DNA from 4 places in the Streptomyces sp. NPDC101237 genome. Region 4 is predicted to be linked to each of the others. Evidence: riboswitches for the same ligand, from Rfam matches in the RefSeq annotation. Region 4 holds a riboswitch; each other region holds the start of a gene.

Region 1 (7,006 bases), on a different contig from region 4:
CCGGCCTCGGCCGTACCGGCGACTTCTACGCCTACCAGCACGAGGACGGTGTCGAGCCGGACCTGGTGTGCGTGGCGAAGGCCCTGTCCGGCGGGTACGTCCCCGTGGGCGCGACGCTCGGCAAGGACTGGATCTTCAAGAAGGTCTACTCGTCCATGGACCGGGTGCTGGTCCACTCGGCGAGCTTCGGTGCCAACGCCCAGGCGATGGCGGCCGGTCTCGCCGTCCTCTCCGTCATGGAGAACGACCAGATCGTCGCGAACGCCCGGGCCGTCGGGGACCGGCTCAGGACACGGCTCACCGAGCTGATCGACACCTACGAGCTGCTCGCCGACGTGCGCGGCCGGGGGCTGATGATCGGCATCGAGTTCGGCAGGCCCAGCTCGCTGAAGCTCCGCAGCCGCTGGACCATGCTCCAGGCCGCCCGCAAGGGTCTGTTCGCGCAGATGGTCGTCGTACCGCTGCTCCAGCGCCACCGCATCCTCACCCAGGTCTCCGGCGACCACCTGGAGGTCATCAAGCTGATCCCGCCGCTCGTCGTCGACGAGGCGGACGCGGACCGGTTCGTGGCCGCCTTCACGGACGTCATGGACGACGCCCACAGCGGCGGCGGCCTGATGTGGGACTTCGGCAAGACCCTCGTCAGGCAGGCGGTCGCCAACCGCTAGCTTTTTGTCTCTGAGGCAAGAAAATTGCCGCACAGGCAAATGTGCGGCTGAATAGAGGCATGAACGCCTCCGAGAACGGGCGGGCGGGCGGTCCGGTCGAGGATCTGCCCGCCGTCGCTCCGCAGCTGCGGTCCCTGCGCCGTCGCGCCGGCCTCACCCTGGAGGCCGCGGCACGCGACGCCGGACTGTCGGCCGCGCATCTCTCCCGGCTGGAGACCGGGCAGCGCCAGCCGTCGCTGCCGATGCTGCTCGCACTCGCTCGTGTCTACGGTACGACGGTATCGGAACTGCTGGGAGAGAGCGTCGCCGACCAGCACGCGATCGTGCGCGCCGGCGACATGGAACCGACCCGGGCCGGCGGCTGGACGTACTGGCAGGCCGGGGCTTCCGGCCGCGGCATGCAGTCGCTGCGCGTCCGGGTGCCCCACGGATCCCAGGGCGACATCGTGCGGGTGCACCCCGGCGAGGAGTGGCTGTACGTCCTGAGCGGCCGGCTCCGGCTGCGCCTCGGTGACACCACCCACGTCCTCGCCGCGGGCGACAGCGCCCATTTCGACTCGCTCACCCCGCACCGGCTCGCCGCCGAGGACCACGACGGCGTCGAGCTCCTGTTCGTCCACACCCTGCTGCAGAGTCCCCTGGCCGCGCTGTGCCTGGGGCCGATCACTGGAGAGCTGCCGTGAGCAACATCGAGGAGAAGTTCCCCCGGGCCCTGTGGGTCCGGCTCATCATCTACATCGCCGTCGGCCACGTCTTCGCCGCCTTCCTCTACCTGCTGTTCGCCGTGGGCGGCAAGGGCTGAGCGCTCCCGTGACGGCCCGGCCTCAGTCGAGGAGGCGTGCGCGCAGCCGCTCGCGGGTGCGCGGGGTGACTCCGAGGCCCTGCTCCAGGTAGGTGTCGACGTCGCCCCACGTCTCCTCGATGCTCTCGAAGGCCGCCGTCAGGTACTCCGCCCGGGCGTCGAAGAGCGGGCTCAGCAGCTCCATCACCTCGGGGCCGTAGGCGCTGTCCCCGCCGCCGCTGCGCCGCACCTTGTAGCGGCGGTGCTTGGCGTTGGACTCCAGGTAGTCGGCGAGGATCGCGTCCCGCTCCACGCCGAGCGCGAGGAGGGTCACGGCTATCGAGACGCCGGCCCGGTCCTTGCCGGCCGCGCAGTGCATCAGCGCCGGGACGCTGTCCTCGGCGAGGTCGTGCAGCACGCGCGAGTGCTCCGCGGTGCGGTCCCTGACGATCGTGCGGTACGAGGTGACCATCCGGTGGGCGGCCTTGCCGTCGCCGAGGAGTCCGCGCAGCTGCTCGGTGTCGCCCTCGCGGACCATCGTCCAGAACTCGGCGCCGTGTGCCGGGTCGGTCAGCGGCAGGTTCAGGTTCCGGACGCCGGGCAGCTCGACGTCCGGGCCCTCCAGCTTCTGGTCGGCCGCGTTGCGGAAGTCGAAGATCGTGTGCAGGCCGAGGGAGGCCAGGAACTCCGTGTCCTGTTCCGTGGCGTGCGCCAGGTGCCCGCTGCGGAACAGCACGCCGTGCCGGACCCGGCGCCCGTCCACGGTCGGCAGGCCGCCCACGTCGCGGAAGTTGCGGACCCCGGCCAGCTCGGGCTCGGTCGACGGGACCTGCTGCGTCACGGGGGCTCCTCCCGGCCGGTCCCGTCGGCGCTGCTCGCCGGCGGGCACTGGATCGACCATACGACATCGGTTTCCACGGGCAATGAGTTGTCCACAGCCGTTGCCTCCAGGGCCCCACGCCCTTGATGATGTTGGTGCTTGAGCGGATCTGTTGGCACCTGTGTGAGGTTTCTCGTGGTGGACATCGCCGATAACGGTCGTACCTGGCTCCTGTCGGGCCCCGGCAGCAGCTACGCGCTGCATCTCACGGAGGACGACGAGCTGCTCCACCTGCACTGGGGCCCGAGGATCCGGCTCGCCGACGCCGAGCAGCTCAGCACCCGGGCGCTGCCCGCCTACTGGGCCTTCGAGTCCCCGCTGGACGGCCGCGAGGAGTACCCCGTCGAGGGCGGCCCGCGGTTCGTCCGCCCCGCCCTGTCCGTGCGCACCGAGGAGCGCCGCGGCACCGAGTGGGTCTTCGAGTCGTACGAGACCGACGACGGCGCGGACGGTGACGGACTGCGCCTGCGGTTCAACGACGCGGGGATCCTCCTCACCCTGCACTACCGGATGCGCGGCGACGTCGTCGAACGCTGGGTGACCGTCGACAACCGGGCGCACGCGCCCCTGGAGCTGCTGCGGGCCGACCCGGCCGCCTGGACGCTCCCGGACCGCGAGGGCTGGCGCCTCTCCCAGCTGCACGGCCGCTGGGCCGCCGAGTCCCGCCTCACCCGCGCCCCGCTCACCTACGGCGAGAAGGTGATCGGCAGCCGCCGCGGCCACACCAGCCACCAGCACCTGCCCTGGGTCGCCCTCGACACCGACGCCACCGAGGAGCGCGGCGAGGTCTGGGGCTGCGCGCTCGGCTGGTCCGGCTCCTGGCGGATCGCCGTCGCCCAACTCCCCGACGCCCGCGTGCAGATCACCGGCGGCGCCGGCTACGACGACTCGGGCCTTCTGATGCTGGCCGAGGGCGAGTCCTACACCAGCCCGGTCTTCGCGGGCCTGTGGAGCGACGGCGGCTTCGGCGGCGCCAGCCGTGCCTGGCACGCCTACCAGCGGGCGTACGTCATCCCGGACGCCGGCCGGGACCGGCCGGTGCTGTTCAACTCCTGGGAGGCCACCACCTTCGACATCTCCGAGGAGCAGCAGGCCACCCTCGCCCGGCGGGCCGCCGCGATCGGTGTCGAACTGTTCGTGGTCGACGACGGCTGGTTCGGCGCCCGTACCAGCGACCGCGCGGGCCTCGGCGACTGGACGCCCAACCCGGACCGCTTCCCCGAGGGCCTCAAGCCGCTCGGCGACCACGTGCACGCCCTCGGCATGCAGTTCGGCATCTGGGTCGAGCCCGAGATGGTCAACGCGGACAGCGACCTGTACCGCGCCCACGCCGACTGGGTGCAGTTCCAGCAGGGGCGCAGGCGGACGGAACTCCGCAACCAGCTCGTCCTCAACCTCGCCCGCGAGGACGTGCGGGAATACCTGTGGGAGCAGCTGGACACCCTGCTGTCCAGCGCTCCGATCGACTACGTGAAATGGGACTTCAACCGCTGCTTCACGGACGCGGGCTGGCCCGGCGAGCCGTACCCGCAGCGGCTGTGGGTCGACCACGTCCGCGGGCTGTACGCCCTGATCGACCGGATCCGGGCGGCCCACCCGGACGTCGCCATCGAGTCCTGCTCCGGCGGCGGCGGCCGGATCGACCTCGGCATCATGAGCCGCACCGACGAGGTGTGGACCTCCGACAACACCGACCCGCTGGACCGGCTCGCCATCCAGCACGGCTTCAGCCAGATCCATCCGGCCCGGGTCATGTCCGCCTGGGTGACCGACAGTCCGAACCACCAGCTCAACGGCCGGGTCAGCAGCCTGCGCTTCCGCTTCGTCAGCTCCATGGCGGGCGCTCTCGGTGTCGGCGGCGACCTCTCGCGGTGGACCGAGGAGGAGCTGGCGGAGGCGGCCCGCTGGGTGGAGCTCTACAAGGACATCCGGCCCCTGGTGCAGCGCGGCGACCAGTTCCGGCTGCGGCCGCCGGCCGGCGGGCTCAGCGCGGTGCAGTACACCCTCGGCGACGAGACCGTGGTGCTCGCCTGGCTCCAGGCCCAGAGCTACGGCGAGCCGATGCCCGCCCTGCGGCTCCAGGGGCTCGACCCGGAGGCGTCGTACGAAGACCGGGACACGGGCGAAATACTCCGCGGGGCCGTGCTGTTGCACCACGGGTTGCGCACGGAACTGCGCGGCGACCTGGATGCGACGGTTGTCCGGCTCCGTCGCATCTGAGCCATATGTCCGAAGTAGTGTTTTCATTCCGACTAGTTCTGGAATAAGCGGACGTGGTGGGACGTGCGTGAGGAGCGTCATATCCGTGACCGTCCGTCGCGCGTCATGCTCACGTAATTCCGGTGCCTTTCCGGGTGATTGACGGTCGGGGCGGGACGGGAATTCACGGAGAGTGACCGGGAATTCCCGTAACGGATCACGTGAAACCAGGACGGACGGAACCGGGCTCTTGTTCGTGTGCGTCCTGCTCGCTTACGTTCACCACGCATCCGGACGGAACGCCGAATCCTGCCGCCGACCGGAGTCCCCACACACACTCACCCGTGCCCGGCAGGAGCGGGGGACCCACCAGGTATGACCGCCTGTTCCGGTTCCCGGGACGGCTAGGGGTGTAGCCACGTCTTCCCGCGTGGCCGGGCAGCTCCAGCCCGAACCCGACAGCTCACCTCGCAGGCGCCGGAGAGGAATGTGTCATGCCCGCGAAGGGTAAGCACCGCCGTCCCAAGTCCCAGCGCCTCACGCGCTCGATGGCCGTCGCCGGAACCGGCGGCGCCGCGCTGGCCCTGCCGCTCATGGGGGCCACCGGCGCCCACGCGGCCACCACGCAGACCGTTTCCGAAAAGGCCACGCAGTCGATTCCGACCGTCGCGAAGACGGTCGCGCGGAAAGCCGCCGACCGTAATTCAGGCACCGGGAATTCCACGCACCGCGTCTACACCGTGGTGTCCGGCGACTGCCTCTCGAAGATCGCCTCCGAGCACGACGTGCCCGGCGGCTGGCAGCGGCTCTACGCCGACAACCGGCAGGCGGTCGGCGGCGACCCCTCGCTGATCCACCCCGGTCTCGAGCTCGCGCTCGGCGGCCGGCACGCCGCGGCCGACCGCCCTGACCGGGACTCCCGGCCCGAGACGCCGGCGCCCTCGCGGTCCCACGCCCCCTCGGCGCCGTCCTCGGACCCGGCGGCCTCCTCGGACGCGTCGACGACGGCCGTCTCCGGCTTCACCCTCCCGGTGACCGGCGGCACCCTCGGCACCCGCTACCACGTCGCCGGCAGCATGTGGTCCAGCGGCTACCACACCGGTGTCGACTTCGTCGTCCCGACCGGCACCCCGGTCAAGGCCGTCGGCGAGGGCACGGTCGTGACGGCCGGCTGGGGCGGCGCCTACGGCAACCAGGTCGTCATCAGGCTCGCCGACGGCTACTACGCGCAGTACGGCCACCTCTCGGCGCTCTCCGTCTCGCCCGGCCAGACCGTGACCGCCGGTCAGCGGATCGGCCTCTCCGGCGCCACCGGCAACGTCACCGGCCCGCACCTGCACTTCGAGATACGGACCACCCCGGACTACGGTTCCGACCTCGACCCGGTCGGCTACCTCCGCTCGAAGGGCGTGACCGTCGGCTGACCCGTCGACACCTCCCGTGCGCCACGCACTCCGAAGGCCGGACCCCGATCCCCGGGTCCGGCCTTCGGGCGATCGACGCGTCAACGCGCCTGATCAGGGGCTTATTCCTGGATTGGCCGACTATTTACAAGTGTCTTATATCACCGGCAGTCAACCCCTTATTACGGTCGCGTAGGTCACAGCCCGAGGTGAATCATGGTCCGACGTGGCAGACGATTCGAAGAGTGACAAGGCATCAGTGATCGGGTCGTACGTGGCGGTGGGGGACAGCTTCACCGAGGGCGTCGGCGACCCCGGCCCCGACGGGGCCTTCGTCGGCTGGGCGGACCGGTTCGCGGTCCTGCTGTCGGACCGGCGGCCCGAGGGCGACTTCGACTACACCAACCTCGCGGTGCGCGGGAAACTGCTCGACCAGATCGTGGCGGACCAACTGCCGCGAGCCGTCGAACTCGCCCCGGACCTGGTCTCCTTCAGCGCGGGCGGCAACGACATCATCCGCCCCGGCACCGACCCCGACGAGGTGGCCGAGCGGTTCGAGCGGGCCGTGGCCCGGCTCACCGAGGCCGTCGGGACGGTCCTGGTGACCACCGGCTTCGACACCCGGGGCGTGCCGGTCCTCAAGCATCTGCGCGGCAAGATCGCCACCTACAACGGCCATGTCCGCGCCGTCGCCGACCGGTACGGCTGCCCGGTGCTCGACCTGTGGTCCCTGAAGACCGTGCAGGACCGGCGGGCCTGGGACGGCGACCGGCTGCACCTGTCTCCCGAGGGGCACACCCGGGTGGCGCTGCGGGCCGGTCAGGCGCTCGGCCTCGAGGTGCCGGCCGACCCGGACCAGCCGTGGCCGCTGCTGCCGCCCCGCGGCACCCTGGAGATCCGCCGCGACGACGTGCAGTGGGCCCGTGAGTACCTGGTGCCGTGGATCGGCCGGCGGCTGCGCGGCGAGTCCTCGGGCGACCACGTGACCGCCAAGGGGGCGCTGTCCCCGGACGACATCAGGATGCGGATCGCCTCCGTGGCCTGACGGCACGGAAGCGGACGAGGGGCGGCCCGC
Region 2 (7,006 bases), on a different contig from region 4:
GAACTGGGCACCGTCGGCGGCGTCGGTGAGAAGAAGCTCCTGACCTACGGGGAAGGCGTGCTCGGCGTGCTGGCCTCGCTGAGGACACCCGCGGCCTCGGCCGCCGAGACCCCCGCGGCCGCCGCCACCGAGCACGAGGACCACTGGCCCGAGCTGGACGCCGAGCCGGAACCGGAGGACTGGGAGTAGGCCGGTCCGGCCGCCCGGTGGGCCGGCGCCCGTCCCGAGTTCCCCGCGGAGAAGGCGGTCCGGGCGGCGCGGCCCCGCAGGGTCAGCCGAGCGCTGTCAGGCCCGGGGCGAAGGTGATCAGCAGCGGGAGGAGAGGGACGAGCGCGGCCACGGTCGTCGTCAGGGCCCGCTGACGGCGCAGCAGCCGCGGCGGCGGCTCCAGGAGCCGGTCGACCCGCTCGCCGAGCAGCCGCCGGCTGGACGCGCAGGACAGCACACCGCGGTGCTGGTTCAGTTCGATCAGAGCCAGCGCCGTGGTGAGGTGGCCGCAGCGGCGGGACGCCGCGTCGTCGGCGGCGAGTTCGACGAGCCGGTGGGTCTGGTCGCAGAAGTGGGAGAACAACGGCACGCGCGGGAAGCCCGTGGCCAGCGCGCTGGACAGGTGGAGCAGCCAGTCGTGGTGGGCGCGGGCGTGGCCACGCTCATGGGTGAGCACGGCGTCGAGCTGGTGGTCGGTGAGGCGGTGCAGCGCCCCGGTCGTCACGACCAGCTGCGCCGGATGCCCGGGCATCCACCAGGCGTCCGGGTACTCGTCCTCCAGCACCAGCATCGGCCCGCGCGCGGCCGGCAGCCCGGCCGGCAGTTCCGGGGCCCGTTCACGCAGGTGCGCGCGGGTCTGGCCGCGCCGCCGCCGGGCTTCGACCAGTTCGCGGGCGAGCATCGCCGTCGTCCACGCGGCGCCGCAGGCGAGCAGCACCGTGAGGGCGTCCGCCCACGCCGGCGCGGCGGACAGGTCGTAGGCGGCGGTGACCGCCGGTGGCGCCGGCGCGAACACCCGGTCGCGCACGGTGTGGAAGACGGCCGCCGCGCCCAGGACGAGCGCGGTCAGGCAGCACATCAGCACCGTGGCGACCAGGCACTGCCACACCCACAGCGCGACCACCGGTTCCCGTTCCGGCCACAGGGCCCGCACCAGCGCGCGCGGCGCGGGCACCGCGGCCGTCAGGGCGACGACGCTCAGCAGGAGCAGGCAGACAGTCATGCCGAGGCTCCGTTTCCCGGTCGAGGGGTGTGCGGGTGGCGTGGTGCTGGGGTGATGCGCCGTTGCGCGACGGAGTGCGTACGCCGGCGCATCACGTGACAGGTGCGCCGTCGCCTCGCATGGTGCGCGTGCGGGCGCATCGCCATGGTGCGTGTCCCGTCAGTATGACGGCACCGGGAGTCCCGAGTCAGGCATCGACGAGGATCCGGGTCTCCTCGTCACACCCCGCCCTCACCCGGCGACGATCCGCCCGCTGACGTCCCCGAGCCCCACCCGGACGCCGCCCGGTCCCGGAGCCCACGCGGACATCGTCACCACGTCACCGTCCTCCAGGTACGTCCGCTTGCCGTCCGGGAGTTCGAGCGGATCCCGTCCGTTCCAGGTGAGCTCCAGCAGCGAACCGCGCTGCGCGGGTTCCGCGCCGCTCACCGTGCCGGAGCCGTACAGGTCGCCGGTGCGCAACGAGGCGCCGTTGACGGTCAGATGGGCGAGTTGCTGGGCGGCGGTCCAGTACATGGTGGAGAACGGCGGCTCGGAGACCACGTTGCCGTTGATCGCGATCGACATCCGCAGGTCGTAGCCCGCGGGTTCCTCGGCGCTGTCGTCGAGGTACGGCAGCAGCGGGTGGGTCCGCGCGGGCGGGGCGACGCGGGCGTCCTCCAGCGCGTCCAGCGGCGTGATCCACGCCGAGACCGAGGTGGCGAACGACTTGCCGAGGAAGGGGCCGAGCGGGACGTACTCCCAGGCCTGGATGTCGCGCGCGGACCAGTCGTTCAGAAGGGTCAGCCCGAACACGTGCTCGCGGTAGTCGCCGAGCGGCACCGGCCGCCCCTGCTCCGACGGCGCGCCGACGACGAAGCCGACCTCCGCCTCGATGTCCAGCCGGACGCTGGGCCCGAACACCGGTGCCTCCGCCGGGTCCGGGGACGTCTTGCGCTGGCCGGAGGGCCGTACGACATCCGTTCCCGACACCACGACCGTGCCCGCGCGGCCGTGGTAACCGATCGGCAGATGCTTCCAGTTGGGGGTGAGCGGATCGGCGGCGTCGGGGCGGAAGATGCGGCCGGCGTTACGGGCGTGGTTCTCCGAGGCGTAGAAGTCGACGTAGTCGGCGACCTCGAAGGGGAGGTGCAGGGTCACCGCCGGCAGCGGGTGGAAGAGCGGTTCGAGCACCTCGCGGTGGGCGGGCACGGTCACCCATGCGGTCAGGGCGCGCCGGACGTCCGACCAGGTGGTGCGGCCCGCGGCCAGCAGCGGGTTGAGGGTCGGACGGGCCAGCAGCGTGGCGTAGGGGGAGCCGAGCGCGAGAGCCGCGGCACCGGCATCCAGGACGTGGTCTCCGAGGCGGACGCCGACCCTCCGTTCCGTGCTCTCGGAGGTCGAGAACACGCCGTACGGAAGATTGTGCGGGCCGAAGGGGTCACCCTCGGGGACCTCGAAAGGGGGCAAGGGGGGCATGGGGGTGGCTGCCTCGCTCTCATCCGTGCCGCGCCTGGCCGACTGTGTGGTGACGCCGTTCCGACGTCGCGCGGCATTCCATGTGGTCGCGCCACACGTTACGGGTGAGTCGGCTGTCGCGGCAGTGTCTAAAGAGTTCGCAATGTCCGGATAAGCCTTGTCGGAGGGTTCAATTCCGGCTTAGCGTCCTTTGGGGGACACGGACGGGGTGGGTCCGGTCCGTAGGGGGAACACGTGGGGGGACCCGTGGCCGGGAGTGCCGTCAGCATGCCGCTCGACGCGGATCGCGACGTACCGGGCCTGATCGTCAAGTTCGGCGACTATCCGCTGCATCACGGCGGGGTCGGCGCGATCCGCAGTCTGGGGCGCATGGGCGTTCCCATGTACGCGATCACGGAGGACGCCTACACGCCGGCGGCCTCCTCCCGTTATCTCGCACGGGCGTTCGTGTGGCCGACGACCGGCGCCGAGGAACCGGACCACCTGGTCGAGGGACTGCTCCGCATCGGCCGCCGCATAGGCCGTCCGGCCGTGCTGATCCCCACCGACGAGGAGGCAGCCGTCCTGATCGCCGAGCACCAGGACGCGCTCGCAGACCGCTTCCTCTTCCCGCGCGTGGACCCCGCGCTGCCGCGCCGGCTCGCCAGCAAGCAGGGGCTGCACGAACTGTGCGTGGAGCACGGCGTCCCCAGCCCCGCGGCCGCCTTCCCGCAGTCGTACGACGACATCGCCGACTTCGCCGAGAAGGCCCGCTTCCCGATCGTCGCGAAGAACCGCGAGGCCTTCGTCCGGCGCAGCAGGCCCGCCGTCAACGGCACGACGAAGATCGCCACGCGTGAGGGACTGCTCGCTCTCGCCCGTGACTGGGGCACCCGTCCGGGTGTCATCCTCCAGGAGTACCTGCCGAGAGAGGACGCCGAGGACTGGATCGTGCACGGCTACGCCGACGCCGATTCCAACCCGCTCGCCCTGTTCACCGGCGTCAAGGTGCGGTCGTGGCCGCCGCACGCGGGCATGACGGCCAACGCGTACGTCGTCGACAACCCGGAACTCGCCGACCTCGCCGCGCGTTTCGTCAAACAGATCGGCTTCAGCGGCGTCGTCGACCTCGACCTGCGCTTCGACCGCCGCGACGGGCGGTACAAACTGCTCGACTTCAACCCGCGGATGGGCGCCCAGTTCCGGCTCTTCGAGAGCGAGTCGGGGGTGGACGTGGTCCGCGCGATGCACCTGGATCTCACCGGGCGCCGGGTCCCGGAGGGGGAACAACGGGCCGGGCACCGGTACGTGGTGGAGAACATCGACCTGCCCGCCCTCCTCGCCTACCGGCGCAGCGGCTACACGACACCGCACGCGCCCGGCCGGCCGAGCGGGACCGAGCTGGCCTGGCTCGCCGGCGACGATCCGCTGCCGTTCGTCACGATGCTCGCCCGCCTCGTGCGACCGGGCGCGAAGCACCTGTACGAACTGTGGCGCACCAACCGCCGCGGGTCCGGCGCGTCCGCGCCTTAGCCGCCGGACCGTCCGACCGGCCGCGGACGCCGTTCCCGGCCGGCCACCGCCCGTGTCCCGCCGCGGACCTCACGCGCCCTGCCCGGGACGCCCCATCACCGTGACCGCGGGCGCCACTTGGGGCCGAGACGCACGGTGAGTCTGCCGGGCGTGCTGTCCGTATTCTCTGATCATGGTCGCACCCACGCCGTACTCACTGATCGCCACCGACCTGGACGGCACGCTGCTGCGCGCCGACGACAGCGTGTCGGAACGGTCGCTCGCCGCGCTCGCGCGGGCGGCCCGGGCCGGGGCCCGGCATCTCGTGGTGACCGGCCGCCCCGCGCCGAGAGTGCGCGCTCTCCTGGCGGACCTGGGCTGCACCGGACTCGCGGTCTGCGGCCAGGGCGCCCAGGTGTACGACGCCGGCGCGCACCGGCTGCTCTGGTCGGTGACCCTGGACCGGGACCTGGCGGAGACCGCCCTGGGCAAGATCGAGGCCGAGGTCGGTCAGGTCTACGCGGCGGTCGACCAGGACGGCGTGGACGGGCTCACGCTCATCGAGCCGGGCTACCGGATGCCCCACCCCGCGCTGCCCGCGCTGCGGGTCGGCCGGCGCGACGACCTGTGGTGCGCGCCCATCAGCAAGGTGCTGCTGCGCCACCACACCCTGTCCGACGACGAACTGGCGGCGACCGCCCGCGCGGTGGTCGGGTCGCTGGCGACGGTCACCATGTCGGGACCGGGGACGGTCGAGCTGCAGCCGTGCGGGGTGACCAAGGCGACCGGCCTCGCGCTGGCCGCCGACCGGCTCGGGCTGAGCCCGGAGCGGGCGGTCGCCTTCGGGGACATGCCCAACGACGTCCCGATGTTCGACTGGGCGGCCCACGGGGTGGCGATGGCCGACGCCCATCCCGAACTCAAGACGGTGGCCGACGAGATCACCTCGTCGAACGAGGACGACGGCGTGGCCGTCGTCCTCGAACGACTTTTCGGCTGACGGCGGCGGTCAGTACGCGCCGGTCAGTACGCGCCGTGCACGTTGTCGATCGAGCCGTACCGCGCGGCGGCGTAGTTGCAGGCGGCGGTGATGTTCGCGACCGGGTCGTAGACGTCGAACGACGTGCCGTCCACGTGGTAGGTCTTGAACGTCGGGTCGATCACCTGGAGCAGGCCCTTGGACGGGATGCCCTTGGCGGCGTTGGAGTCCCAGAGGTTGATGGCACTCGGGTTGCCCGAGGACTCGCGCATCACGTTGCGGTAGATGCCGTCGTAGGTGCCCGGGATCTTCTTTTCGGCCATGATCGCGAGGGACTCGCGGATCCAGCCGTCGAGGTTGTTCGGGTACCCGGCGAGCGTCGTGGAGGCCGACGAAGCCGTCGTGGCGGTGGACGTGGCGGCGGAGGCGGCGCTCGCCCCGATGAGCGGAAGGGCGAGAACGGCCGCGCCGGTCGCCGCGACGGTGAGCCTGCGAAGGACGGAGTTGCGGCGGGTACGGCGGTGCTGGGCGACAACGGACATGGTGACGTTCCTCTCCGTCGCCTGCGAGGTGAGCTGTCGGGTTCGGGCCCGGGGAGTGCCCGGCCGCACCGCCCTGAGGCGGAGCGACTTCACCCCTAGCCGTTCCGGTACGACGTTCTTCGATGACGTCCGTCGCCCGGTCCGGCGGCTTACCTGGTTCCCCCGCTCCTGCCGTGCGAATGAACTCGTCAATGGGTCACGACGGGCGGCGGCAGGATTCGGCGTCCGCCCGGTGAGCCGGAACGTATGCGAGAGCACATGTCCGAAACAAGCGCCTGATGCCCACAAAACCTCTATTGACCTTGATCTGAGTATTATGGGGTACTTGATCCTTTGCGGTTGCCAAGCCTCAACTCCCGTGCGGCGCAAGGGAAGAAAGGGTCACCTCACCGCATGTGTGGCACCCAGGGCCACGTGACTCACTTCACGAAGAGGCAATTGCGGCGAATCGGACAATAGGGATTCATTGCATGAGCTTTTCCGGGTGTCGACGGAATAGCGGGACGCCGCGATTTGTAGGCATTGCCCCGATGGAGGCGGGTGGAGTGGCGGGCGTCACAGGTAATTCCGAGAATTGTCCGAATTGTTCTTATTCGGAATGAGAGGCCGCGCAGTGGGGTCTGCCGGCATCGACGAGCGGCGGCAGGGGTACCTCCGGTCCGGGGCACCGCGTGCCTCCGGTTCGCGACAAGATCCGGTACTTCCTGTTAAGTCATGAGATGTCAGGTCGTATCGGCTGATCAAAAACATACCGGTCGTGATCCGATAGCGCCCGGGGTGTAACGGTGGGCGCCCTCGGTGATCGAAACCTGACCGGATACGCTGACTTGAGTGATGGCAGCGACCTATCGACAAACCGTGTAAGCGCCAGTGGACACCAGCAGACAGGAGACCCCTCGTGACCGTCGGGCCGTTCGGGCTGAGCGTGCGGGACCAGGCTCTGGAAGCCGATGTCCAGGCCGGATTGACGGCTGTCGAGGAGGGCTTGCTAGAAGCCACCAAGAGTGAGGTCCCGTTCATCACGGAGGCCGCGCAGCATCTGGTGCGGGCCGGCGGGAAGCGGTTCCGGCCCCTGCTGGTGATGCTGGCCGCGCAGTTCGGCGACCCGTACGCGCCCGGCGTCGTGCCGTCGGCGGTGGTCGTCGAGCTGACCCACCTCGCCACGCTCTACCACGACGACGTCATGGACGAGGCGGCCGTGCGGCGCGGCGTCGACAGCGCCAACACCCGCTGGGGCAACTCGGTCGCCGTCCTGACCGGCGACTTCCTCTTCGCCCGCGCCTCGCAGATCCTCGCGGACCTCGGACCCGAGGCGGTGCGGGTCCA
Region 3 (7,006 bases), on a different contig from region 4:
GTGCACACGCCGGGGCAGGGGAACCTGCTCAACCTCGCCGAACAGAACGGGCTGACCCACGTCCGGGTCGCCAACGGGGACGCGATCATCCTGCTGCGGGAGATGCTCCCGCCCGAGTCGCTGGACGGGCTGCGGGTGTACTTCCCGGACCCCTGGCCCAAGAAGCGGCACCACAAGCGGCGGCTGATCCAGCCCGAGTTCCTCGACCTCGCCGCCACCCGGCTCAGGCCCGGGGCCGTCGTGCACTGCGCGACGGACTGGGAGCCGTACGCCGAACAGATGCTCGACGTCCTCGACGCGCACCCGGCGTTCGAGAACACCCAGGCCGGGGGCGGTTTCGCGGCACGTCCCGGATACCGGCCGCTGACCCGTTTCGAGGGGCAGGGCCTGGACAAGGGTCACGTGGTGAACGATCTGCTTTTCCGTCGCGTACAGCATCCGGTGCAGCAGGGCGAACAGCACCGACAGGAGTCACCTCGTTAGGGTCGATGCCGTGGCCACCTTTCCGCCGCCGTACCCGCCGTATCCGTCGTACCCGCCGCACTCCGCCGGTCGAGGACTGCGGCATCCTCGCTGGTGGCAGCGGCGCTGGGTCCGCTACGGCGCGCTGGGCGGCCTGCTCGCCGTCTCCGGCCTGGTCATCCTCGCGCTGGTCCGTGAGCAGACCGGCACGGAGGGTTTCCTGGTCGGGCTCGGTCTCGCGGTGCTGCCGGTGCCGCTGCTGATGAGCGCGTTCCGCTGGCTGGACCGGGTTCAGCCGGGACCCTGGCGGAACCTGCTGTTCGCGTTCGCCTGGGGAGCGTGCGCGGCCGCGCTGATAGCGATCGTCGCCAACAGTTTCGCGACGCGCTGGATAGCGACGGCGACGACGGACCCGAGCAGCGCGGACACGCTCGGGGCGACGGTGATAGCGCCGATCGTCGAGGAGTCCGCCAAGGCCGCGGCCGTGCTGATGGTCTTCCTGTTCCGCAGACGCGACTTCACCGGGATCGTCGACGGTGTGGTGATAGCCGGGATCACCGCCACCGGGTTCGCGTTCACCGAGAACATCCTCTATCTCGGTACGGCGTTCGGCGCCGACCGGCTCGCCGGCGACTCCGGCATCGCCTCCGTCACCGCCGCGACGTTCTTCGTCCGCATCGTCATGTCCCCGTTCGCGCATCCCCTGTTCACCGTCCTCACCGGCATCGGCTTCGGCGTCGCCGCGCTCTGCGGGGAACGGCAGCGGGCGCGGCGGGCGCTCGCGCCGGTGACCGGACTGCTGCTCGCGATGAGCATGCACGCGCTGTGGAACGGGTCCTCGTCGTTCGGGCAGTACGGGTTCTTCGCCGTGTACGGCATGTTCATGGTGCCGGTGTTCGGGCTGCTGACCTGGCTCGCGGTCTGGACGCGCCAGCGGGAGCTGCGGACCGTACGGGAGGAGCTGCCCGCGTACGTGTACGCGGGCTGGCTGGGGCCGGCCGAGCCGTTCGTCCTGGGCTCGATGCGGGCGCGGCAGATGGCCCGGGAGTACGCCGCCTACCACTTCGGCAAGCCGGCGGGCCGGGCGGTCGCCGCGTACGAGGCGGACGCGACGACACTCGCCCTGCTGCGCCGCCGGGGGCGGCGGGGGCGGGCGGACGCCGACTTCACGGTGCGGGAGCGGGACCTGCTCACGCGGCTGTGGGACCGGCGCGAGCTGGTACGCCCCGCCCTGGACTACGCGGCCCGCGCCGCGGCCCCGAGCGGCTGGCCGGGGTACGGGGGCCAGCCGCCCCCGGCCTGGGGCGCGCCCGGCTGGTACGCGGCCCCGGCGCCGTACGTGCCCCACAACCCGTACAGCGGCTAGCTGACAACGCTCGTGGCCAAATACAGCCAGCGCGTCACGCGGAGGCGGCCGTGAGCCGGTCCAGTTCCTGCTCCGTCAGCTCCAGGTCCGCGACGGCCAGCAGGGCGGGCAGCTGCTCCAGCGAGCGGGCCGAGGCGATCGGGGCGGTGACGGTGGGCTGGGCCGCGAGCCACGCCAGGGCGACCGTGGGGATCGGGGCGGAGTGCGCCTCGGCGATCTCGTCGAGGGCGGCCAGGACCCGCCGGCCCCGCTCGCTCTCCAGGTACTGGGCGGCGCGGCCCGCGCGGGCGCTGTCCACCGTCGCGCCGGGGCGGTACTTGCCGGTGAGGAAGCCCGCGGCGAGGCCGAAGTAGGGAACCGCCGCCAGGCCCGTGCGGGAGGCCAGCTCCTGCAGCGGGCCCTCGTAGGTGTCGCGGGAGACCAGGTTGTAGTGGGGCTGGAGGGCGACGTACCGGGCGAGGCCCTCGCGGTCGGAGAAGTCCAGCGACTCCTGGAGCCGTTCGGCGGTGATGTTGGAGGCGGCGATGTGCCGGACCTTGCCGGCCCGCACCAGCTCGTCCAGGGCGCCGATGATCTCCTCGACCGGGATCTCGGGCTGGTCGAAGTGCGTGTAGTACAGGTCGATGTAGTCGGTGCCCAGGCGGCGCAGGGACGCGTCCGCGGCGGCCTTGATGTTGGCGGCGGACAGGCCGGGGTAGTCGGGGTGCTGGCTGACCTTCGTCGCGATGACGACGTCGGCGCGGTTGCCGCGCGCCGCGATCCACTTGCCGATGACGGTCTCGGACTCACCGCCCTGGTGGCCCTCGATCCAGGCCGTGTACGCGTCGGCGGTGTCCACGAAGTTGCCGCCCGCCGCGGTGTACGCGTCGAGGACGGCGAAGGAGGCGGCCTCGTCGGCGGTCCAGCCGAAGACGTTGCCGCCCAGGCAGAGCGGGAAGACCTCCAGGTCGGAGGAGCCGAGCTTGCGAAGGGAACCGGAGGCGGAAGAAGCGGAAGAAGGAGTCATGTCCCAGTTCAACACCGGCCGCCTGCGGACCGATGCCGCCGCCACGCGAAGTTCTCGTAAAAGCGGAAGGCCCCGGCGGACTCCGGGCACACCGGACCGGCAGCCCTGACGTCGGGGGGTTGTCGTCGGGGCCGCCGGGGTTCGGTGGGGTCCGTCAGGGGGTGAGGCCCTTGCCGCGCAGCCACGTCATCGGGTCGATGCCGGTGGCCTGTCCGCCGGGGTGGACCTCCAGGTGGAGGTGCGGGCCGGTGACGTTGCCGGTGGCGCCGACCCGGCCGATGACGTCGCCGGTGGCGACCTTCTGGCCGACCTTGACGCCGATCGAGGACTGGTGGCAGAACCACAGCTCGGTGCCGTCGTCGAGGGTGAGGATCGTGCGGTAGCCGTAGGAGCCGGCCCAGCCGGCCTCCGTGACGGTGCCGCTGTGCACGGCCTTGATCAGGGTGCCGGTGGGAGCGGCGAAGTCGAGGCCGGTGTGGTAGCCGGAGGCCCACATGGAGCCGGCCTGGCCGAAGGTGCCGGTGATCGTGTACGAGACGACCGGCAGCGTGTACTGCTTGGCCAGCGCGGCGAGCCGCTTCTGCTCGGCCTGCGCCTTCTCGGCGGCCTGCGCCTTCTGCTTGGCGTCGGCGGCCTGGGTGGCCGCGGCCTTCTCCGCCTTGGACTCGGCGTCGGAGACCGCCTTGTCGGCGGCGGCCACGGCCTTGGCGGTGGCCCGGACGTCGATCTGGGTCTGCTGCTGCTCGGCCTGCGCGATGATCCGGCTGCGCAGTGCCTCACCGGCGTCGGAGGAGGAGTCCGCGTCGGTGGCGGTCGCCGTGGTGACGCGGCTCAGCGCGGTCTGGGTGGCCTGGGTGGCCTGGTGGCCGGTGCCGTCGCCGAGCAGGGAGTCGACGGAGGACGGCAGGTCCGGCAGCGAGAGGGAGACCGGCGGCTTGCCGGTGTTGGCGCTGGCCATGCCGCCCGCGCCGACGGCGGCGATGACACCGACGCCGAGGACCGTGGAGCTGCGGGCGAGTCCGCCGCCGCGCTGCTTGGCGACGCGGTGCCGGCCGCGTACCGGGGCGAGGGACTCCTCGGTGGGGTTCCACTCCTCCCAGGGGCCCTCGTCGGTGCGCCCGGCGCCGTAGCCGTAAGCCTCGGGCTGACGCTGACTGGGCACGAACGGGGCTGTCGGAGCAGGCCGGTTGGACGCCACGCGGGCGCACTCCTTTCCTTCCGCTGCCTACCGGGTTAGCTGACGGGTTCGGAGCGGGAAGGTCTCCTACGCGCGTATACCGACCGTTTCGTACCCGGCGACATACGAGCGATTCACCCCAATGAGGTGGTTCCCCGGTTCCCTTGCGGGATTCGGCGCGTGCGCACGGAGCCGTCGCGGGTGACGGCTGGGACGACCGCGCTGCGTTATCGAACGTTAATAGACGCGGCTGGCAGATTCCAAGCCGTTCTCCTTGATCATTAAGCTTTCGAAGCGAGGACTTACCTGTCACGAACGGCCAAAAACGGTCGAGTTGGCCGCGCGGTCGGTGCGGCACGGGAGTCACAGCGTTTTGATGGTGACCCGGGCGTGATGCGGAGGGCTGCCGTCCGCACACCGAGGGTGACCTTCCCCTGGACGGACGCTCAGGCGCGCCGCACCACCAGCAGCGCCATGTCGTCCGCCGTCCGGCCGCCGGTGTGCCGGCGCACCTCGGCCGCGAGACGGGCCAGCAGCGCTCCCGGGGCGGTGCCGGCCCGGCCGGCCAGGCGCCGCTCCGGGTCGAAGAACCGGCCGTGCGCGTCCCGGGCCTCGGAGAGGCCGTCGGTGTGCAGCAGCAACGCGGTCCCGCTCGGGAACGGCCGCTCGGCGGCCCGGTCCGGCCAGGCGCCCAGCTCGCCCATCCCCAGCGGCAGCGCGGCCTCGGACACCTCGACCGGGCGCACCGTGCCGTCGGCGTGCAGCAGCAGCGGTGGCGGATGGCCCCGGTTGACGACCCGGACCCTGCCCTCGCCGTGCGGGAGTTCGGCGAGCACGGCGGTGGTGAACCCCTCGAAGGTGTCGACTCCGCCGCGCCGGACGCACTCCCGGGCCAGCGCCCGCTCCAGCCGGCCCGCCACCGCCTCCAGCGAGGCCTCCTGCTCGGCGGCCTCCCGGAACGCGCCGAGCACCACCGCGACGGCGGCGACCGCGCCCATGCCCTTGCCGCGGACGTCGCCGACGACCAGCCGTACCCCGTACGGGGTGTCCTGGACGGCGTACAGGTCCCCGCCGACGAGGGTGCCCTCCTGGGCCGCCTCGTAACGGGCGGCGATCTCGAAGCCGCCGATCCGCTCGGCGGGCTCGGGCAGCACCGCGCGCTGGGCGGCCTCGGCGACCTCGCGGGCGGAGGCCAGCCGCTGGTCGCCGAGGCGCACGACCCGGTTGATGCCGGCGGCGAGGGCGGAGACGGTGGCCACGGTGGTCAGCTCGGTGACGGCGTCCGCGTCGGGCACGAGACCGAAGCGCGCGTGCACGCCGTAGACGGCGAGGAAGGAGGCCAGGCCGGTCAGGACCGTGGTGCGCAGGGAGGAGAGCGGGGCGGCGACCAGCGGGGCGGCCGTGAAGAAGGGGACGGCCGTGTACGCGACCGGGGTGAGCACGTCGTAGAGGACACCGGCGACGATCAGCAGAGCGGGCAGCAGGCGGGCCAGGGTGCGGACGGTCACGGACCCGTCCTCCCGCGCCTCTTCGAAGCCCACGGCCTGACTCTCCTCTGTTCGGGGATCCCCTTGTGTGTCCGTCCAGATTTGCGGTTGCGAGCGGACGGGGGCGAGCGGTGTGCGCCGGGTGGATGAGCACGGAGAGATGTGACGACGGACACGTGCCGGTGCACGCCGGGCCGCGCCGGACACGACTCAGGGCCGGAATCCGTGTTCTGGATTCCGGCCCTGGGCCTTCAGTAGCGGGGACAGGATTTGAACCTGCGACCTCTGGGTTATGAGCCCAGCGAGCTACCGAGCTGCTCCACCCCGCGTCGTTGAAACCAGCATACGCCATCGGGAGAGGCGAAGTCACATCGGTCGAACGCGGTCAGCCCAGCAGGTGGCCGTTCGGGGCCTTCGCCAGCTCCTCGTAGGCGCCGAGCACCAGCACCGCCACCCCCGCCTCGCGCAGCGCTCCCGTCCCGTCGGCCGCCTCGACGAAGGTGTCCGGTTCGCGCCACGCCGTCACCACCCGGCGCACCCCGGCTCGCAGGATCAGCTCCGCGCAGGGATGCGGCCGGGAGGCGCGGCGGGTGCAGGGTTCGAGGCTGGTGTAGACGGTGGCCGCGGCGAGCCGCGGGTCGTCCGCGGGGATCTTGGCCAGGGCCGCCTCCTCCGCGTGCACGACGGGGTCGCCCGCCTCGCGCGAGTGACCGCGGGCCAGTTCCGTGCCGTCGGCCGCGACCACCACGGCGCCGACGCTGAACGCGGTCCGCGAGGGCGGGCAGTCGGCCGCCAGTTCGCAGGCGATCCGCAGCCAGTGCCGGTCGGCGGCGGACACCGACCCGCCCGCGCCGGGTGCGGTGGGCTCGTACCGCATCAGAACGACGTCCTCGATACGGCGGCTCTCCACGAGCCGCAGCCGTCCCGCCTGGTATCCGCCGGGGCCGAACAGGCGCGGCGCCTTCGGGTCGCCGACGAGGAGGGGCGCCAGGACGAGCTGGAGTTCGTCGGCGAGGCCCTGCCGCAGGAGCTGGGTGTGGACGGTGCCGCCGCCCTCGACCATCAGCCGGCCGACCGCGCGCGCCTCGTACAGGTCCCGCAGCAGCGCGGGCCAGTCGAGCTCGGCGCCGAGGGAGACGACGTCCGCGGCGACCCCGAGGCCGCGGATCCGCGCCGCGCCCGCGTCCGTGGTGTACACGACCTTCTCGCCGCCGGTGTGCCAGAACCGCGCGTCCGGATCCAGGTCGCCGGTCGCGGTGACCGTGACCTTCAGCGGGTACTCGGGCCTGCCCGCCGCGACCCGGGCGGCGCGCCTGCCGGGGTCGTTCACCAGCAGCCGCGGGTTGTCCGCGCGGATGGTGCCGGCGCCGATCAGGATCGCGTCGACGCAGGCCCGCACCTCGTCGACGCGGTCGAAGTCGGCCGGGGAGGAGAGCAGCAGCCGGTCGGGGCCGGTGTCGTCGAGAAAGCCGTCGAGGGAGACGGCGGCGGACAGCAGGACGTAGGGG
Region 4 (7,006 bases):
CCGGGACATCTCGCTGTACATCAACTCTCCCGGCGGCTCGTTCAGCGCGATGACCGCGATCTACGACACCCTCCGGTACGTCACCTGCGACGTGGAGACGATCTGCCTGGGACAGGCCGGGGCCTCCGCCGCGGTGCTGCTCGCGGCCGGCACCCCGGGCAAGCGGTTGGCGCTGCCGGGCGCGCGCGTCGTGCTCCAGCAGCCGTCGCTGCCGGAGCCGGTGCAGGGCCGGCCGAGTGATCTCGTCATCCAGGCGGCGGAGTTGGAGCGGACGCGCGCGCTCCTGGAGGAGATGCTCGTCCGGCACACCGGAAGGACACCGGACCGGGTGCGCCGGGATCTGGAGCGGGATCTGGTACTGGACGCCCAGGAGGCGCTGGCGTACGGGCTGGTGGACCGGATCGTGCCGGGCCGCAGGCGCTCGCCCGGCCAGGACGCGGGGTGAGCGGGCGATGCTGCCGCCCGAGCTGCCGCCGCTGCCCGCGCTGACCCGCGCCGAGGGCGAGCTGATCGACCGTTACCTGGCCGTGGTCGACCTGCTGGGCCGTATCAACCCGGCGCAGAACGAGGACACCTACCGCGGGCTGCGCGCCGCGCAGGCGCTGGTGCGCGCGGCGGCCGAGCTGCGCGACGCCCTCGCCCTGATGCACCGGCGGGGCGAGACGGAGCTCCATGGGGACACGCTCGCACGGGCCCTGCGGGTGCTCGACGGCGAGCGCCGGACCGCGCGCGTCGCACTCCCGCCCGACTGCGTACGGTGAGACCCGCCGTCGTCCGGTGCGACGCGTCCACCCGCCGGTGGGGCCGGAGTTGAAACGACCCAGTGGGGTTACGGCTGTTCGGCCGAGTGTGGCGTGGTTTTACCTGACCGCCGAGCCCGCTCAAGATGCGCGCACTCAGGGGCACGCGGAGGGCTTCGGCGCAGGTCCGGGGCTACGTACGGCAGTTGGCTGCTATTCGAACACACCCCTGTCCACCCGAACGGGTGGGTGGTGAGTAACCCCACAAATCCCCGATTCCGTTGGGATTTTCGGACACGCGTAAGTGAAGATCCCTGTCTGACGACAAGCCCCCGCCACAGCGGCGGGGCGATCCGTGCGGACGCCGAGTCCTGCCGCCGCCCGGATGACCGGTCGACGGAAGTGGATCGGCAGGAGTGGAGGACCCGAGCACGACGGGTCGCCGGCACGGTCGCACCATCGACCGGGCCGCGCAGCCCTAGGGGTGAAGCCGTGGCGACACGGCCGGGCAACTTCGCCAGCCCGAATCCGACAGGTCATCCTTCACAGGCGGCTGACGAAGGGTTGCGCATGACTGCGCTCAATCGTGTCCCGTCGCTGATGGCGCGGGCCGGCACGGCCTCGGCGCTCACCATTGCCGCCGTGGGCGGCTCCATCGTGATCCCGGGCGTCGCTGCGGACGCCTCGGCCGCCACGATAGCGACCAGGGCTCTTCAGGTCGCGGCCTCGAAGAAGGGCTCGCCCTACAGCTGGGGTGCCACCGGACCGAACCGGTTCGACTGCTCAGGGCTGACGCTGTACTCGTTCAAGAAGGCGGGCAAGAAGCTCCCGCGAACGGCGGCCCAGCAGTACAACAAGACCCGTCACGTCTCGGCCGGCAGCCGCAGGGCCGGAGACCTGGTCTTCTTCCATTCGGGTTCCAGCGTGTACCACGTCGGCATCTACGCCGGGAAGGGACGGATCTGGCACGCCCCGAAGACCGGGGACGTGGTGAAGCTGCAGAAGATCTGGACGCGCAGCGTCTGGTACGGCCGGGTCAGCTGAACCGGGCGGCGGCCGGCCGGCGGGAACTCGGGGCTACGGTTCCTGTTGGCCGGCCGCGGTGACCGTACCGGCCGGGACCGCCCAGGGCAGCTCGATGAAGACGGTCTTGCCGCCTTCCCGGGTGGGGCGCACCCGGAGCTTGCCGCCGCACTCCGCGGTGAGCCAGCGGATGATCACCATGCCGCGCCCGTTGTCCTGCTGGACCGCGGCCGGGAGTCTCTTCGGGAACCGCGGGTGGCTGTCGGTGACGCCGATGCGCAGGTGTTCGTCCCGGTCGAGGACGAGGTCCACCGTGAAGGTCGGGGACTGCCCGAGGGTGTGCTGGACCGCGTTGGTGGCCAGTTCGGAGACGATGAGGCGGATGGTGTCCGCGGTCTCCGTACCCGGCGGCAGACCCCACTCCGCGAGAGTGCCCAGCGCGTAGGAGCGGGCCACGGACACCGAGGCGGGATCGCTCGGCAGAGTGATGGATGCTTCCAGGTGGTCTGCCATGGCGACGTCGTCCCTTTCCCACGGGACCGTGGTCCGACACGGTGCGGATGGTTCGAGTACGGTCCCGGACTGGTGCTTCTTCGCCAGACTGCCATTGCCAGGACGGTCAGGGGAGCGATCCACCAAGATATGCATATATCTGTCGCTCGATGCGGTGAACTCTGCGACCCCAGAGCGTATTCGGGCGGTCTGGAAGGAGTAGGGAGTAGCCCATGCAGAACGGTCCCGCGGTGCGCCGCCGGAAACTGGGCGCCGAGTTGCGCTCGCTGCGCACCGGTGCCGGCCTCACGAGCGGCGAGGCCGCCCGTCTGGTGGGCTGGCACCAGTCGAAAGTGAGCCGGATCGAGACCGGCGCCAGCGGTGTGAAACCGGCCGATGTGCGGTTACTCCTGGACGCCTACGGCGTGGTCGAGGGGCAACTGCGCGAGTTACTGCTGGTGTTGGCGGGGTCGGAGGACACTGCGGGGCGGCACCACTGGTGGCATGCCTATCGCGGCGTACTGCCGCCCACCTACCGGGATTTCATCAGTCTGGAGTCACAGGCCGGCGCGATGCGCACGCTGGAGACCTCGGTCGTGCCGGGGCTGCTGCAGACCCCCGAGTACGCGCGCGCCGTGACCAGGGCGGCCGTGGACGGGCTCGACGACGAGGCGCTGGACGCCCTCGTGGAAGTGCGGCTGGCCAGGCAGGACGTGCTGCGCAACCGTCCGCCGCTGGAGCTGAGCGCGGTCCTCGACGAGGCGGTGCTGCGCCGGGAGGTCGGCGGCCCGGGCGTGATGGCGCGGCAGCTGGAACGGCTGCTGGAGGCGGCCCGGTTGCCCCAGGTACGGCTGCAGGTGCTGCCATTCTCGGCCGGAGCCCATGTCGGCATCACCGGGCCTTTCGTAATCTTCTCATTTCCGAGCACTTCTGATCTGGATGTTGTTGTTCTCGACCAGTTGACGAGTAGCCTCTACCTCGAACGGAAAGAAGACCTCCAGACCTACACGGAGGCCTTCAACACCCTTCAGATCCACGCCCTTTCGCCCGAGGACTCGTTGGATTACATCGCCGGGATAGGTGACGGCGCGTAAGGAGGCACCATGAATGCACTGCCTCGGAACGTACCTTCAAGTACTGATCTGCACGGACTGCGGTGGCTGCGCAGCAGCTACAGCACCGGAGCGAACAACTGCGTGGAGACGGCACGGCCGCACTCCGGTCGGCTGACCGGACTGCTCGCCGTGCGCGACTCCAAGGACCCGGCAGGACCCGCGCTGCTCTTCTCCCCCGGGAGCTGGGCGGGTTTCGTGTCGGCGCTCACCTGCTGATCGGTACGTGACCGACTCCGTATCCGCATTCGGTCAGGACCCGGCCGTGTCACGCCGACTCATGGTCGTGTCTCACCGATCACCTGTACAGCGCGTTCGATCTCGGCCCCGGAGAGGTCCGCACGGGCGGTCAGCCTGAGCCGCGACACGCCGTCCGGCACGGACGGCGGGCGGAAACAGCCCACGGCCAGGCCTGCCGCACGGCAGGCGGCCGCCCACCGCACGGCCCCCTCCGGGGACGGGGCCCGCACGGAGACCACCGCGGCGTCCGGACGCACCGCTTCCAGACCCGCGGCGGTCAGCCGTGCGTGCAGTTCGGCGGCGACGGCACGGGCCCGCTCCGCGCGTTCGGGCTCCCGGCGCAGCAACCGCAGCGCCGCCAGCGCCGCGCCCGCCGCGGCCGGTGCAAGACCGGTGTCGAAGATGAAGGTCCGGGCCGCGTTCACCAGGTGGTCGACGACCCGTGCCGGGCCGAGCACGGCCCCGCCCTGGCTGCCGAGCGACTTGGACAGGGTCACCGTGACCACCACGTCGTCGGCGCCGGCGAGCCCGGCCGCCTGCGGCGCGCCCCGCCCGCCGTCCCCGAGCACGCCCAGCCCGTGCGCGTCGTCCACGAGCAGCCCGGCACCGCGTTCCCGGCACGCCTCGGCCAGCGCGGCCAGCGGCGCCGCGTCGCCGTCCACCGAGAACACCGTGTCGCAGACGACGACCGCGGGCCCCTCGTGCGTCCCGAGCGCCTTGCGGACGGCGTCCGGGGCCGCGTGCCCGACGACCTGGGTGGTACCCCGGGCCAGCCGGCAACCGTCGATCAGGGAGGCGTGGTTGAGGGCATCGGAGACGATCAGGGAGCCGTGCGGGCCGAGGGTGGTGACGGCGGCGAGGTTGGCGGCGTAGCCGGAGGAGAAGACCAGGGCCGCCTCGAACCCGCAGAAATCGGCCAGCTCGCGCTCCAGCTCGGTGTGGAGTTCGGTGGTGCCGGTGACCAGCCGGGAGCCGGTGGAGCCGCCGCCCCAGGTCCGGGCCGCGACCGCCGCGCCCTCGGTCACCTCGGGGTGGTGGGCGAGGCCCAGGTAGTCGTTGCTCGCCAGGTCCAGCAGCGGGGAGTCGGCGGGGCGGGGGCGCAGGGTCCGAACCAGTCCGGCGCGGCGGCGCAGTTCCGCCTGTTCGTCGATCCAGCCGAACGCCATGGCTCCTCCGGTGATTTTGTGGGCAGTGAACAGACCCTAGCGGGACCATCAGCCACCACTGTGTGGCAATACCCACAGCCGGTTATGTCCAGCAGGGAAATCGTCCAGGTCAGAGGCTGTATCACGCCCTTCGTAAGGGATCGTGATCGTCCCTCACGCGGACCGGCCGCACGCCCAGGCGGCGCCCCGCGAGTCAGCGGCTGCTGCGGCGCGACCGCACGAGGCACGCCGCGGAGCGTGCTGGACACCAGCAAGGCACCGGTGGCGTTCGACAGCGACGAATACGGCAACGCCCGCAGGGGCCGCGTCCACGCCAAGTACCGGGGCCCCAACTGGGGAACCGGAATCGGCGGGGTCGCGATCACCATCGTGGCGAACAAGCGCTGGACCTAACGGATCGGCTCCTACGGCTCGGTGACCTACGCCCTCGCGGCAGCGGTCCTCGGCATCCTGGCCGTCGTCTTCCCGCCCGCCGCGCCCGTACTCGGCGTACTGGCAGCACTGATCACCATCATCGGGGCCGGCATCCGTTTCGTCGCCCAGAACGCGTCCGCACGCGGACAATCAGCGAACTACGAGCGCGAGTTCCGCGTGCGTCCGCCGTTCGCTCGAGATCTGGTCGTGCGCCTCGCGGTCCCCTACGGCCGCACGGTGGGGGATGCCGAGAGCTCCAAGAACAAGCCCGCACCCCGTCACGCACGGCGCTTGGGTGATCAGCCTACTCGGGGGTGTTGTAGGAATCCTCCATACTGATCCACTGGCCTGTGCGTGTCGCACACGGCTCTCGCCAAACGGGCGACGGGATCCGGATTCGGGTCTCTGACCTGGTCTTCCATGCTCTCTGTGGACCCTGTGTACGGGGGTGGTCCTGTTGCATATCCCACACGTCGAACTGACAGGGTTGTGCAAACTCTCCTTGGCCAGGAGCGGCCCCGTAGTACAGGATCGGCTCTCATGGACCTGCTGAACACGCTGGTGGACAAGGGGCTTCGGCGCGAGCTGCCGACCCGCGAGGAAGCACTCGCCGTACTGGCGACCTCCGACGACGACGTGCTCGATGTGGTGGCCGCGGCCGGCAAGGTGCGCCGGCACTGGTTCGGCCGGCGCGTGAAACTCAACTACCTGGTCAACCTCAAGTCCGGTCTGTGTCCTGAGGACTGCTCCTACTGCTCGCAGCGCCTCGGGTCCTCGACCGGGATCCTCAAGTACAGCTGGCTCAAGCCCGACGAGGCCTCCAAGGCGGCCGCCGCCGGCCTGGCCGGCGGCGCCAAGCGGGTCTGCCTGGTGGCGAGCGGACGCGGCCCGACGGACCGGGACGTCGACCGGGTCGCCGGCACCATCAAGGCCATCAAGGAGCAGAACGAAGGCGTCGAGGTGTGCGCCTGCCTCGGGCTGCTCTCCGACGGCCAGGCCGAGCGGCTGCGCGCGGCGGGCGCGGACGCCTACAACCACAACCTCAACACGTCCGAGGGGACGTACGGGGACATCACGACCACGCACACGTACGCCGATCGGGTGGACACGGTCACCAAGGCGCACGCGGCCGGTCTGTCGGCCTGCTCCGGTCTGATCGCCGGTATGGGTGAAACCGACGAGGACCTGGTGGACGTGGTCTTCTCGCTGCGCGAGCTGGACCCGGACTCGGTGCCGGTCAATTTCCTGATCCCGGTCGAGGGCACCCCGCTGGCCAAGGAGTGGAACCTCACCCCCCAGCGCTGTCTGCGGATCCTGGCGATGGTGCGGTTCGTCTGCCCGGACGTCGAGGTGCGGATCGCGGGCGGCCGAGAGGTCCACCTGCGCACCATGCAGCCGCTGGCGCTGAACCTGGCCAACTCGATCTTCCTCGGCGACTACCTCACCACCGAGGGGCAGGCCGGTCAGGCGGACCTGGAGATGATCGCGGACGCCGGGTTCGTGGTCGAGGGCGCCGACGAGGTGACGCTGCCGCAGCACCGGGCCGACGTCGCGGCCGGAGGCTGCGGGTCGCACGCGGAGGCCGGCTGCGGGTCGCACGGGGAGGCCGGCTGCGGGTCGGGGGTCTGCGGCTCCCACGAGGAGGCGGCCGCGCTCGCGGAAGCCACCTCGCTCGCCAACGAGCCGCGCACCGACCTGGTCGCCGTCCGCCGCAGGGGCGCCGGAACGGATCTCGCGCCCAATGCCTGACCTGAGCGTCCCCGAGCTGCTGGAGCTGGACCGACGGCACGTCTGGCATCCGTACGGACCGATGCCGGGC

The links. A riboswitch is a leader RNA that binds a small molecule or an ion and turns the genes downstream of it on or off. The one in region 4 is predicted to bind cyclic di-AMP.
Region 1: another riboswitch for cyclic di-AMP. It lies ahead of ACIRQ9_RS38915 (peptidoglycan DD-metalloendopeptidase family protein); the one in region 4 lies ahead of ACIRQ9_RS22460 (C40 family peptidase).
Region 2: another riboswitch for cyclic di-AMP. It lies ahead of ACIRQ9_RS03710 (transglycosylase SLT domain-containing protein); the one in region 4 lies ahead of ACIRQ9_RS22460 (C40 family peptidase).
Region 3: another riboswitch for cyclic di-AMP. It lies ahead of ACIRQ9_RS00490 (M23 family metallopeptidase); the one in region 4 lies ahead of ACIRQ9_RS22460 (C40 family peptidase).

Annotation. Positions count from the first base shown of each region.
Region 1 covers NZ_JBIWNY010000048.1:3,322-10,327, forward strand. The annotation lists gene ACIRQ9_RS38890 (aspartate aminotransferase family protein) at 1-668, shown strand, start outside; gene ACIRQ9_RS38895 (helix-turn-helix domain-containing protein) at 728-1,351, shown strand; gene ACIRQ9_RS38900 (DUF6126 family protein) at 1,348-1,470, shown strand; gene ACIRQ9_RS38905 (tyrosine-protein phosphatase) at 1,493-2,290, opposite strand; gene ACIRQ9_RS38910 (alpha-galactosidase) at 2,465-4,549, shown strand; cyclic di-AMP (ydaO/yuaA leader) riboswitch at 4,858-5,020, shown strand; gene ACIRQ9_RS38915 (peptidoglycan DD-metalloendopeptidase family protein) at 5,023-5,952, shown strand; gene ACIRQ9_RS38920 (SGNH/GDSL hydrolase family protein) at 6,191-6,976, shown strand.
Region 2 covers NZ_JBIWNY010000002.1:167,365-174,370, forward strand. The annotation lists gene recQ (DNA helicase RecQ) at 1-189, shown strand, start outside; gene ACIRQ9_RS03690 (M56 family metallopeptidase) at 272-1,210, opposite strand; gene fahA (fumarylacetoacetase) at 1,442-2,659, opposite strand; gene ACIRQ9_RS03700 (ATP-grasp domain-containing protein) at 2,936-4,180, shown strand; gene ACIRQ9_RS03705 (HAD family hydrolase) at 4,353-5,159, shown strand; gene ACIRQ9_RS03710 (transglycosylase SLT domain-containing protein) at 5,183-5,680, opposite strand; cyclic di-AMP (ydaO/yuaA leader) riboswitch at 5,686-5,881, opposite strand; gene ACIRQ9_RS03715 (polyprenyl synthetase family protein) at 6,579-7,006, shown strand, end outside.
Region 3 covers NZ_JBIWNY010000001.1:109,128-116,133, forward strand. The annotation lists gene trmB (tRNA (guanosine(46)-N7)-methyltransferase TrmB) at 1-483, shown strand, start outside; gene ACIRQ9_RS00480 (PrsW family intramembrane metalloprotease) at 494-1,828, shown strand; gene ACIRQ9_RS00485 (aldo/keto reductase) at 1,863-2,834, opposite strand; gene ACIRQ9_RS00490 (M23 family metallopeptidase) at 2,989-4,032, opposite strand; cyclic di-AMP (ydaO/yuaA leader) riboswitch at 4,040-4,200, opposite strand; gene ACIRQ9_RS00495 (PP2C family protein-serine/threonine phosphatase) at 4,458-5,552, opposite strand; tRNA gene ACIRQ9_RS00500 (tRNA-Met) at 5,754-5,827, opposite strand; gene ACIRQ9_RS00505 (dihydrofolate reductase family protein) at 5,884-7,006, opposite strand, start outside.
Region 4 covers NZ_JBIWNY010000014.1:110,346-117,351, reverse strand. The annotation lists gene ACIRQ9_RS22470 (ATP-dependent Clp protease proteolytic subunit) at 1-445, shown strand, start outside; gene ACIRQ9_RS22465 (hypothetical protein) at 453-761, shown strand; cyclic di-AMP (ydaO/yuaA leader) riboswitch at 1,093-1,307, shown strand; gene ACIRQ9_RS22460 (C40 family peptidase) at 1,311-1,784, shown strand; gene ACIRQ9_RS22455 (ATP-binding protein) at 1,818-2,276, opposite strand; gene ACIRQ9_RS22450 (helix-turn-helix domain-containing protein) at 2,489-3,349, shown strand; gene ACIRQ9_RS22445 (DUF397 domain-containing protein) at 3,359-3,586, shown strand; gene ACIRQ9_RS22440 (8-amino-7-oxononanoate synthase) at 3,646-4,773, opposite strand; gene ACIRQ9_RS22435 (hypothetical protein) at 5,011-5,166, shown strand; gene ACIRQ9_RS22430 (hypothetical protein) at 5,188-5,526, shown strand; gene bioB (biotin synthase BioB) at 5,728-6,936, shown strand; gene ACIRQ9_RS22420 (adenosylmethionine--8-amino-7-oxononanoate transaminase) at 6,929-7,006, shown strand, end outside.